Regions from separate parts of the Sphingobium sp. AntQ-1 genome, predicted to be linked through region 1. Evidence: predicted binding sites of a transcription regulator. Region 1 holds the regulator's gene; each other region holds the start of a gene.
The links. Region 1 encodes LexA, which represses DNA repair genes until DNA is damaged. Its sites were predicted from a motif close to GTTCCNCNCTTGTTCT; they were not measured.
Positions count from the first base shown of each region.

Region 2: a site for LexA is predicted at 1,988-2,003, ahead of uvrA (excinuclease ABC subunit UvrA). Genes of this name have one in related genera too.
Region 3: a site for LexA is predicted at 1,463-1,478, ahead of rmuC (DNA recombination protein RmuC). Genes of this name have one in related genera too.

Region 1 is NZ_CP117158.1:3,479,323-3,482,600, reverse strand. It holds gene sphantq_RS17455 (molybdopterin molybdotransferase MoeA) at 1-909, shown strand, start outside; gene lexA (transcriptional repressor LexA) at 979-1,665, shown strand; gene sphantq_RS17445 (ComEC/Rec2 family competence protein) at 1,656-3,278, opposite strand, start outside.
Region 2 is NZ_CP117158.1:950,461-953,738, forward strand. It holds gene sphantq_RS04715 (phosphotransferase) at 1-637, opposite strand, end outside; gene sphantq_RS04720 (restriction endonuclease) at 720-1,604, opposite strand; gene sphantq_RS04725 (hypothetical protein) at 1,649-1,852, opposite strand; gene uvrA (excinuclease ABC subunit UvrA) at 2,014-3,278, shown strand, end outside.
Region 3 is NZ_CP117158.1:1,619,482-1,622,759, reverse strand. It holds gene rmuC (DNA recombination protein RmuC) at 1-1,447, opposite strand, end outside; gene sphantq_RS08055 (GlxA family transcriptional regulator) at 1,576-2,559, opposite strand; gene sphantq_RS08050 (alpha/beta fold hydrolase) at 2,689-3,278, shown strand, end outside.

The DNA of each region.
Region 1 (3,278 bases):
TTCACCGGCGCGCCGCTACCGCCGGGCGCCGACACCATATTGATCCAGGAAAATGCGACCCGCGACGGCGACTGGCTGACCGCCAGCGCCGATCCGCTACCCGCAGGTCGTCATGTCCGCACCGCCGCCTCCGACTTTGCGCAGGACGCCCTGCTGCTGGAGGCTGGCGGTCGCCTCGGCCCGGCTCAGGTCGCGCTCGCCGTGCTGGGTGGCCATGGCGTCGTGCCGGTCGGCGGTCGGCCGACGGTCGCGCTGCTGTCCACCGGCAATGAACTGGTGCCGCCCGGCGCCCCGACGCCGCCGGGTTTCCTGCCTTCCTCCAACGCGCCGATGCTTGCCGCCCTGCTCGCCGCCCTGCCCTGCGACGTCATCGACCTCGGCATCGTGCGGGACGACCTCGATGCGATGGTGGCCGCGATCGAACGGGCGCGCACGGCCGACATCATCGTGTCGACCGGCGGCGCCTCCGTCGGCGACCATGATTTGGTCCGTCCCGCTTTTGTGAAAGCAGGCGGCGCGCTCGATTTTTGGAAGATCAAAATGCGGCCGGGCAAGCCGCTGATGGCGGGGCGAATCGCCGATACGCTGTTCCTGGGCCTGCCGGGCAATCCCGTCTCCGCCTTCGTCACGGCCACGCTGTTCCTGTTGCCGCTGGTCCGTCATCTGGGCGGCGCACGCGATCCGCTGCCACCGACAAGCGACGCGCCGCTCGCCTCACCGCTGCCCGCCACCGGCGATCGTGACGATTATCTGCGCGCCTGGCGCGGACCGGGCGGCATCGTGTCGGTCACGTCACAGGACAGCGCGGCCACCGCCGCCATGGCGAAGGCCGACTGCCTGATCCTGCGCCCCGCCGGATCGCCGCCGGCGGCTCCCGGCGATCGGGTCTTGATTCTGCCGCTGCCCTGACATGTTCGGTGCTTGACTAACCTTCATCTGTTTCCTATGCGTTCCTCATACGTTCCACGGAGGATCGCAATGTTGACGCCCAAGCAGCAGGAATTGCTAAGCTTCATTCAGACCCGCTTGGACGAAGGCGGCGTGTCGCCTTCTTTCGAGGAAATGAAGGATGCGCTGGACCTGCGGTCCAAATCCGGCATTCACCGCCTCATCAACGCGCTGGAGGAGCGCGGCTTCATCCGTCGCCTGCCCAATCGCGCCCGCGCGCTGGAAGTGCTCAAGCTCCCCGATGCGATGCATCGCGCGCCCGCGCCAGTGATCGCGCTCAATCCCAAGGTCGCGCCGCCCGCCCAGCCGCCGATGATCCCCACCGCCGCCAATGACGTGATCGAAATCCCGCTGCACGGCCGGATCGCGGCCGGTGTGCCGATCGAGGCGATGGAAGGGCAGGCGATGCTCTCCGTGCCCGCCGCGCTGCTCGGCGCGGGCGATCATTATGCGCTGGAAGTGTCGGGCGATTCGATGATGGAAGCCGGCATCCTCGACGGCGACTTCGCGTTGATCCAGCGCACCGACGTCGCCCGCGAAGGTCAGATCGTCGTCGCGCTGATCGACGAGGCGGAAGCGACGCTGAAATATTTCCGCCGCGAAGGCAGCCGCGTCCGGCTCGATCCGGCCAACCCGGCCTATGAGCCGCAGATATACGATCCGCGCCAGGTCCGCATCCAGGGCAAGCTCGCGGGGCTGCTGCGCCGCTACAATTGAGGCCTGTGTGATTGGGCCTTAAATGATTCAGGCTGTTCCCTCCACGTCCGGCGGGTCTGGCGGGCGACCCAGGGATGCGCGTCGCCCGCCCGATGGACGGTGTGAACTTCGCCCTTCGCCAGGATCATGGACAGCCCACCGGTACGCGCGAGCGACCGGCGGTCGACCTTCATCCAGCGCGGTCGGCACCAGCGCGGCAGGCCCCGATCGCTGACGACGATGTCCGCCGCCGCGCAATCGCCGGCGAAACTCGACCGATCGATCAGCACATTGCTGCGAGTAAAGAGCAGCCGCCAGTCGCGGCCCTTGCCATCCTTCATCCTCATGGCGCACATATCCTGCGAGCAGCGCGTCTCCGGCAGCGCCGCGATCGCCGCCAGTTCGCCGTCATAACCTGCACTTTCCGACAGCACGTCCCGCACATAATCCCCCGCCCGATCGCGCAATATCGCCATGCCCTTTCCCGTCCGCACGGCGACATGCCGCCCGTCGCCGGTAATCAGGATATCGGGCGGCGCGGCGGTAAAGGTGACCGCCACGCCGATCAGCACCGGCGCAAGTCCCAGCCATCGCCATCCCGTCCGCCATAACAGGCACCAGAGCAGTCCGACGATGGTGATGCCGAACAGCCCCATACCCATGGTCGGCGCGAGCAATGTGGCCATAGGACTCGCCGCCACGCCATGAGCCAGCAGCAGCAACAGGTTCAGCGCCTGCTGCGTCAACCACCAGAACGGCGCGCCCAACCCTACGACATCCAGCACGAGCGCCAGCGCCTCCAGCGGCATGACGACGAAAGTGGTGAGCGGGATCGCGATCAGATTGGCGAAGGCGCCGAGCAGGCCCGCCTTGTGAAAATGGAACAGCGCGATCGGCATCAGCACCAGTTCGACGGCGATCCCGGTCGCCAGCATGACGACCAGCAAGCGACCCGTCTTGCGAATCACGCCCTCGTCCCTGACGGCGGCAAAGGCGCGAAAGCGCGGATGTTCGGCCAGCGCCACCAGCGCCGTCACCGCCGCGAAACTCATCTGGAAACTCGGCCCGACCAGCGCTTCGGGCCACAGCAGCAGCACGACCAGCGCCCCGGTCGCCACCAGTCGCAATGTCACCGCATCCCGACCCATCGCCAGTCCGCCCAAGACCAGCAAGCCCGCGACGCAGGATCGCACCGTGGGCACCTCCGCCCCGGTTAGCAGCGTATAGCCGATCCCCGCCAGCGCCCCGCCCGCCGCCGCGATCAGCATCAGCGGCCAGCCAAGCGCCGCCCGCTGGCTCAAGGCCATCACGCGCATCAGCAGGAAAATGACCGCCCCGATCAGCGCCGTCACATGCAAGCCGCTGATCGACAGAAGATGCGCCAGCCCGCTGCGCCGCATCGCTTCCGCATCCGCTTCGGGGATCGCGCCCTGGTCCCCGGTCGCCAGAGCGGCAGCGATTCCTTCGGCGGGACCATCCACTTGCTCCAATATATGGCCGAACAACCGCGCCCGCAGCGGTGACGCGGCGGTGGAGGGGATCACTATCTCTATGGGCTTCAACGCCTTGCCGGTGGCCCCGATCCCCTGAAAATAGGCGCGCGCCGCAAAATCATAGCCGCCCGGCACACTCGG
Region 2 (3,278 bases), 1.2 Mb from region 1:
CCGCCGCCTGATCCCGTATCTTTTCCTCCCACCATCCCCCCGTCTGGCCGGGACCAAAGCGCATCAGCATCTCGGTCCGCACCACGTCCGTCGGCGCTGCGGCGCGCGCCGCCCGCGACCAGTCGATCACCGCCAGTCCGTCGGGCGTCACGATCAGATTGGCCGGGTGCAGATCGCCATGGGACAGCGCGTCTCCCTCGATCAGTTGGTCCAGCCGCTCGATCGCGGCGGCGCGCAGCCTCTCGCCCACTGGCGCCACCTCGATATCCTCGGCCAATATCGCCTTGCGGCTGCGCAGCATCGGCAAGCGCTGCGCCTGGATATGCTGCTGCAACCGCGCCATCTGCGCCAGCGCCCAGCGCCAACGCCACGGTTTCTGGCGCAAATGGACCAGCAGGTCCGCCCCCGCCATCTCGCCATAGACGATCCCGCGCCGACCGCCCGCTTCCTTCAACCCCAGCGCCGGCGCCACCGGCAAGTCAGTCGCCTGGATCGCCTGCATCATCGCATATTCGCGCTCGACAATGCCGGGGTCGATACCCGCATGAAACAGCTTGAGCACTCGCCCCCCGTCCAGCCGGAACACCTCGGCGCTCTGCCCGGCGGCGATGAAATGGGACGGATCGGGCAGGCTCATGGGCGCAACCTCTGCCCTAGCGCGGCCGGATTGGCCAGTGGGTTTGCGGTGGACGGGAACGCGTCAGGCCGCCTTGCGCGTTTCAAATTTCCGCAAAAAAGTCACTGACGATATCGACTTCCTCATGGATCACCTGCCGCACCCGCACGCCCAGCCCCCGCTCTTTCAGCAACTGGCACAGCGCTTCCCCATCGATCAGGTCGATGGCCGGCGCGCCGTCGCGTGTAGCCTCCTTGCGCGCATCGGTGGTGAAAGTGCCGGTGGTGATGATCAACCCCTTATCCGCCCGCCCCTGCATCGCCCCGCGAAAATCGCGTACAGTGGGGGAAGACACCGATCCGGCATAGCGCTTGCACTGGAACAGCACCTGAAAACTGATGAGGTTCATGCGCAGCACGCCCGCCCCGTCAATGCCGCCATCGCCCGACTTGCCCGTCACCTCGACCCGCACGAAACCGCTTTCGCGCAGCAACCGCTGCGTAAGCCGTTCGAACGCGTCAGGCGGCATGGTGCGAAGCACTTTCAGCAGCGCATCGGACCATTCTGCCTCTTCTTCCTCGGTTGGCTGATCATGCAGGATGATTTCTTCGTTTCGGGTCGGCGTCGCTGCGTCATCGCCCATGGCCGCCGCCTCTTTGGCCTTCCGGCGCGCGGCCAGTGCAATTTGATGCACATTATAGGCATCGGCCACCATCCGCCGAACCTTCTCGTCTGGCATCGACACGGCTTGCCGCCCGTCGTCGGTCAACACCCACATGCCGCGCTTGGGATTATCGACCAACCCCGGATATTTAAGGTAACTGCGCGCCCACGACATGCGGTCGGGCACCACTGCCGCGCCGGAGGTCGGATAGGTCACGTCCATCTGCTGCGGCGTCATCCCCAGCATCTCGATCAGCGCTTCCTCTATCTCCTCGTTCGTCGCCGATCCGCCATGGCTGTCCAGCACCTTAAGTATGGGCAGCATGAAATCTTCGTGACGGGGGATGGAAAGAGGTGAAGTTTGATCGGTCATAACAAACGCCCCTGCTTGCCGGTATCCGCAAACGCTTTGATCTGCGCGTCGGACTGGCCACCGCTTGGCGACTTGAACAGGATATTATAATGAACTTGGGAATGGAACGGAGGGTCCGGGCAGACGAGATCGATGCCTTCACTGGCCACATACGCGCGTACCACGTCCAGATTATTGCCATAATAGAGTTTGTTGCTCATTGGTCCCCCGCTGCTGCCAACCCTAGTTGCGACCGCCATGCCGTGCCAAGCAAAACTTGCCTTTCCGGCCACCTTCCCCTGCCGCTGCCCAATCCCTATCTTCGCCCGCAAGGGCGCACCAGCGCTTGCCCAATTAGAACAAATCTGGAACAACACGCCCCATGAGCCTCACCCACATCTCCGTCCGCGGCGCGCGCGAACATAATCTCAAGGGCGTCGACGTAGACCTGCCCCGCGACAGCCTCATCGTCATCACCGGCCTGTCCGGCTCCGGCAAATCCAGCCTCGCCTTCGACACCATCTATGCGGAGGGGCAGCGGCGCTATGTGGAATCGCTCTCCGCCTATGCACGCCAGTTTCTGGAGATGATGCAGAAGCCCGATGTCGAGCATATCGAGGGCCTCAGCCCCGCGATCAGCATCGAGCAGAAGACGACTAGCCGCAACCCGCGCTCCACCGTCGCCACGGTCACGGAAATCTACGACTATATGCGCCTTCTCTGGGCGCGCGTCGGCATCCCCTACAGCCCCGCGACCGGCCTCCCCATCAGCGCGCAGACGGTGTCGCAGATGGTGGACCGCGTCGCCCTCCTGCCCGAAGGCACCCGCTTCTACCTGCTCGCCCCGGTCGTACGCGGGCGCAAGGGCGAATATCGCAAGGAACTCGCCGAATGGCAGAAGGCGGGCTACACCCGCGTCCGCATCGACGGCGAAATGATGCTGATCGAGGATGCGCCCGCCCTCGACAAGAAATACAAGCATGACATCGAAGTCGTGGTCGATCGCCTGGCCGTGGAACCCGACATGGGCACGCGGCTGGCCGACAGTTTTGAGCAGGCCCTCAAACTCGCCGATGGCCTCGCCTTCGTGGACTTGGCCGACGGCGTCGTGCCGGGCCGCGAAAACGAAGTACAGTCCGCCGACAAGAAGATGAAGGGCGCGGGCATCCCCGCCAACCGCATCGTCTTCTCCGAAAAATTCGCCTGCCCGGTCAGCGGCTTCACCATCCCCGACATCGAACCGCGCCTATTCTCCTTCAACGCGCCCATGGGCGCCTGCCCGGCCTGCGACGGCCTGGGCGAACGGCAGGAATTCGACCCCGAACTGGTGGTCCCCAACGAAGCGCTCTCGATCAAGAAGGGCGCCGTCGTCCCCTGGGCCAAATCCAACCCGCCCAGCCCCTATTATATGCAGGTGCTCGGCTCCCTCGCCAAGGAATTCGGCTTCTCGCTCGACACCCCCTGGACCGACCTGCCCGGCGAGGTGAAGCTCATCATCCTTCACGGCACCGGCGGCAAGCCCGTCACCTTGCGCTTCATCGACGGCAAGAAGAGCTATGAGGTCAAGAAGGCGTTCGAGGGCGTCATCGGCAACCTCAACCGTCGCCTGCTCCAGACCGAAAGCGCCTGGATGCGCGAGGAACTGAG
Region 3 (3,278 bases), 1.9 Mb from region 1:
TCTGGGCGTCGCGCGCCAGCACGTCGAGCGGCTCCATCGCCTCGATCTCCTTGCCGCCGGTTTCGATGTCGAGATCGCGGAACTTGCGGCCGGTCGAGAGGACGCGGCTTTCGAAGCTGCCGATGAAATTATTATAGTTGGACACGGCGCTGTTGAGGCCGGAGCCGAGGCGCTTCAAATGGGTCGCGGCGACGGCGAGGCGCTCGTACAGTTCCTTGCCGAGTTGGCCGACCTGCTGCGCCTGTTCCTGCATCTTGGCCTGGCGCCAGTGGCCCGCCAAGGTGCGGGCGAGGGGCAGGAAGGTGGCGGGGCCGCAGATGATGACGCGATTCTTGGCCGCGCGTTCCCACAGGTCCATGTCGGCCTCCAGCGCGGCGGTGACGAAATTGTCGCCGGGGACATACATGATGACGAAGTCGGGCGCCTTGTCGAATTGCTCCCAATAGGCCTTGCGCCCCAGCGCGTCGGCATGGGTGCGCATGGCGCGGGCATGGTCGAGCATATGGGCGTCGCGCAACGCGGGATCGACCTGATCGACGGCGTTCAAATAGGCGACCAGCGAGCATTTGACGTCGACCACCATCTGCTGGTCGCCGGGCAGGTTGATGACGAAATCGGGCCGCATTCTGCCGTCCTCGACCGCGACCGACACTTCTTCCTTGAAATCGACGAAGGGGGAGAGGCCGGCGGTTTCGATGAGGTTCTTGAACTGTTGCTCGCCCCAGCGGCCGCGGGTCTTGGGCGCGGCGCGCAGGGCGTTGACCAGCTTGGCGGTTTCCTCACGCACCTGTCCCTGGCCCAGATGGACCTGCTGCACCGCCTCGCGCAGTTCGGCATAGCTGCCGACCCGGTCCTTTTCGACGCGGGCGAGGCCCTCCTCATAGCGTTTGAGCGTGGTTTCGACCGGATTGAGCAGGGTCTTGAGCTGGGCCTCGCTCTTCTCGTTCGCCTGGGCGAAACGCTGGTCGGCGCGGGTCAGGAACTGGGTCTGGGCGGATTCGAGCAACTTGCCGCCGATTTCGCTGAACTGGGCGGAGAGCTGTTCCTTGGCGTCCCGGAGCGCAGCGATCTGCTGCTCGAAGGCCTGTGTGCGGGCCTGTGTATCGGACTTCAATCCGGCCAGTTCGCGCAGCGCGGCTTCGCGTTCGGCCTGGATGGACTCGATACGCTGGGCGGCGGCGGCCTGGATGGATTCGCGCTGTTGGTCGGCGACGACCTGCGCGGTTTCGAGCCGGGCGATGCGGGTTTCGGCCTGGGCGACGCGCTCCTTTTCCACCGCCAGTTCGGCGATGGCGCCGTTGCGCTGGGTGGTGGCGAGGTCGAGCCTGGCGGCGAGATCGGCTTTTTCCGCCGCCAGCGGGGCCATGGACCGGGCGCTGAGCAGCCAGCCGACCGCAAGACCAATCAGCAGGGCGACGAGAATGAAGAGGGCGGCCAGGCTGTTCATGAAATTTCCCTGATAAGAACGAAAAGGGAACTTAACGGGGAGCGGGGAAAGCCGCAAGTCTGAGACAGCGAGTGCGACAATTGAATCGCCATCCGCAAATTTAGATAGTTAGCTAACTATCGAAAAATTCAGGCCGCCTGCGTGCTTGGTGCGGCGAAGCGGGCGCGATAGTCGCCGGGCGACAGGCCAACAAGGCGGTGGAATAATTTGCGGAAGGCGGCGGCGTCTTCATAGCCGACGCTCCAGGCGATCTGGTCGATCGTGCGCTTCGTAAACTCCAGATGTTCGCGCGCCTTTGCGACGCGCAGATGCTGGACATATTCGATCGGCGTCATGGCGGTCGCCGCCTTGAAACGACGCTGGAAGGTGCGTTCCTCCATACCGACCTGCGCCGCCATGTCGCCGACGCTGACGGCTTTGGCTTCCCGCGCGGCGAGCCAGTGCTGGGCCTTCAATATCGGTTCGTCGCCATGGGTCATGCGGGGCATGAAGCGGGCGAAATGCTTCTGTTCGCGCCCCGCGCTGTCGATCAGCAGGAATTTGGCGGTGTCGAGCATCACCGTCGGGCCGAGCAGGCGGTCGACCAGTCGCAGGCCAAGGTCGGTCCAGGCCATCAGGCCGCCCGCGGTGATGATGTCGCCATCGTCGATGACGATGCGGTCGCAATCCAGTTTGACGTCGGGGAAGCGCCCCCGAAATGGGTCGGCGAACCACCAGTGCGTCGTCGCCGGGCGGCCGCTGAGCAGGCCGGTCGCCGCCAGCAGGAACGCGCCGCCGCAGTTGGAGGCAAGGGTGGCGCCCGCGGCGTGGCGATCGAGCAGCCAGCGGGCGTAGGGCGCGGCTTCCTCCGCATCGGGAATGCCCGACAGGCGGCCGGGGACGAGCCAGATGTCGGGCGTGCCGGTGTGGCCTTCATGCGTGTCCTGGCTGCGGGCGCAGCCGCCGTCCACCTGCATCTGCCAATGGCTGACGCGGAGTGGCGGGCCGCCATGTTGCCGTGAAAACTGCCCGGCGATGGCGATCAGGTCGGTCATGCCATGGACCATCGCCTGCTGGCAGTCGCGATAGAGGAGGATGCCGATTTCGGCCCTGGGGGTCTGCGTCGCGTCCATGGGGCAGCCTTTGTCGGAATCGGCCCGCTTAATGTCGGGACCGCCAATCCCGATCCTCCGTCATTGCCTCTAAAACTGCAAGCACAGGGCGAGACAGACGCTCTTCCAGACACAGAAGGGATTTTCATCATGCGCAATTTCGTCACCACCAGGGACGGCACCCGCCTCTTTTACAAGGATTGGGGGCCGCGCGACGGCCAGCCGATCGTCTTTTCCCATGGCTGGCCGCTGAGCGCCGACGCCTGGGACGCGCAGATGGTGTTCTTCGCCAACCATGGCTTTCGCACCATCGCCCATGACCGCCGCAGCCATGGCCGGTCGGATCAGGTGTGGGACAACAACAATATGGACCAATATGCCGACGATCTGGCCGATGTGATCGCGGCGCTGGATTTGCATGACGTGATTCTGGTCGGCCATTCGACCGGCGGCGGCGAAGTCACCCGTTATGTCGGCCGCCATGGCACCAGCCGGGTCGCCAAGCTGGCGCTGATCGGCGCGGTGCCGCCGCTGATGCTGAAGACCGAGGCCAATCCGGGCGGGCTGCCGATCGATGTGTTCGACGGTATCCGCAAGGGCACGTTCGACAATCGCAGCCAGTTCTTCAAGGATCTGACCATCCCCTTCTACGGCTATAACCGCGCAGGCGCGGTGGTGTCCGAGGGCATCAGGGACGATTTCGTGCGGCAGGGGATGATGGGCGGGTTGAAGGGCCAGCT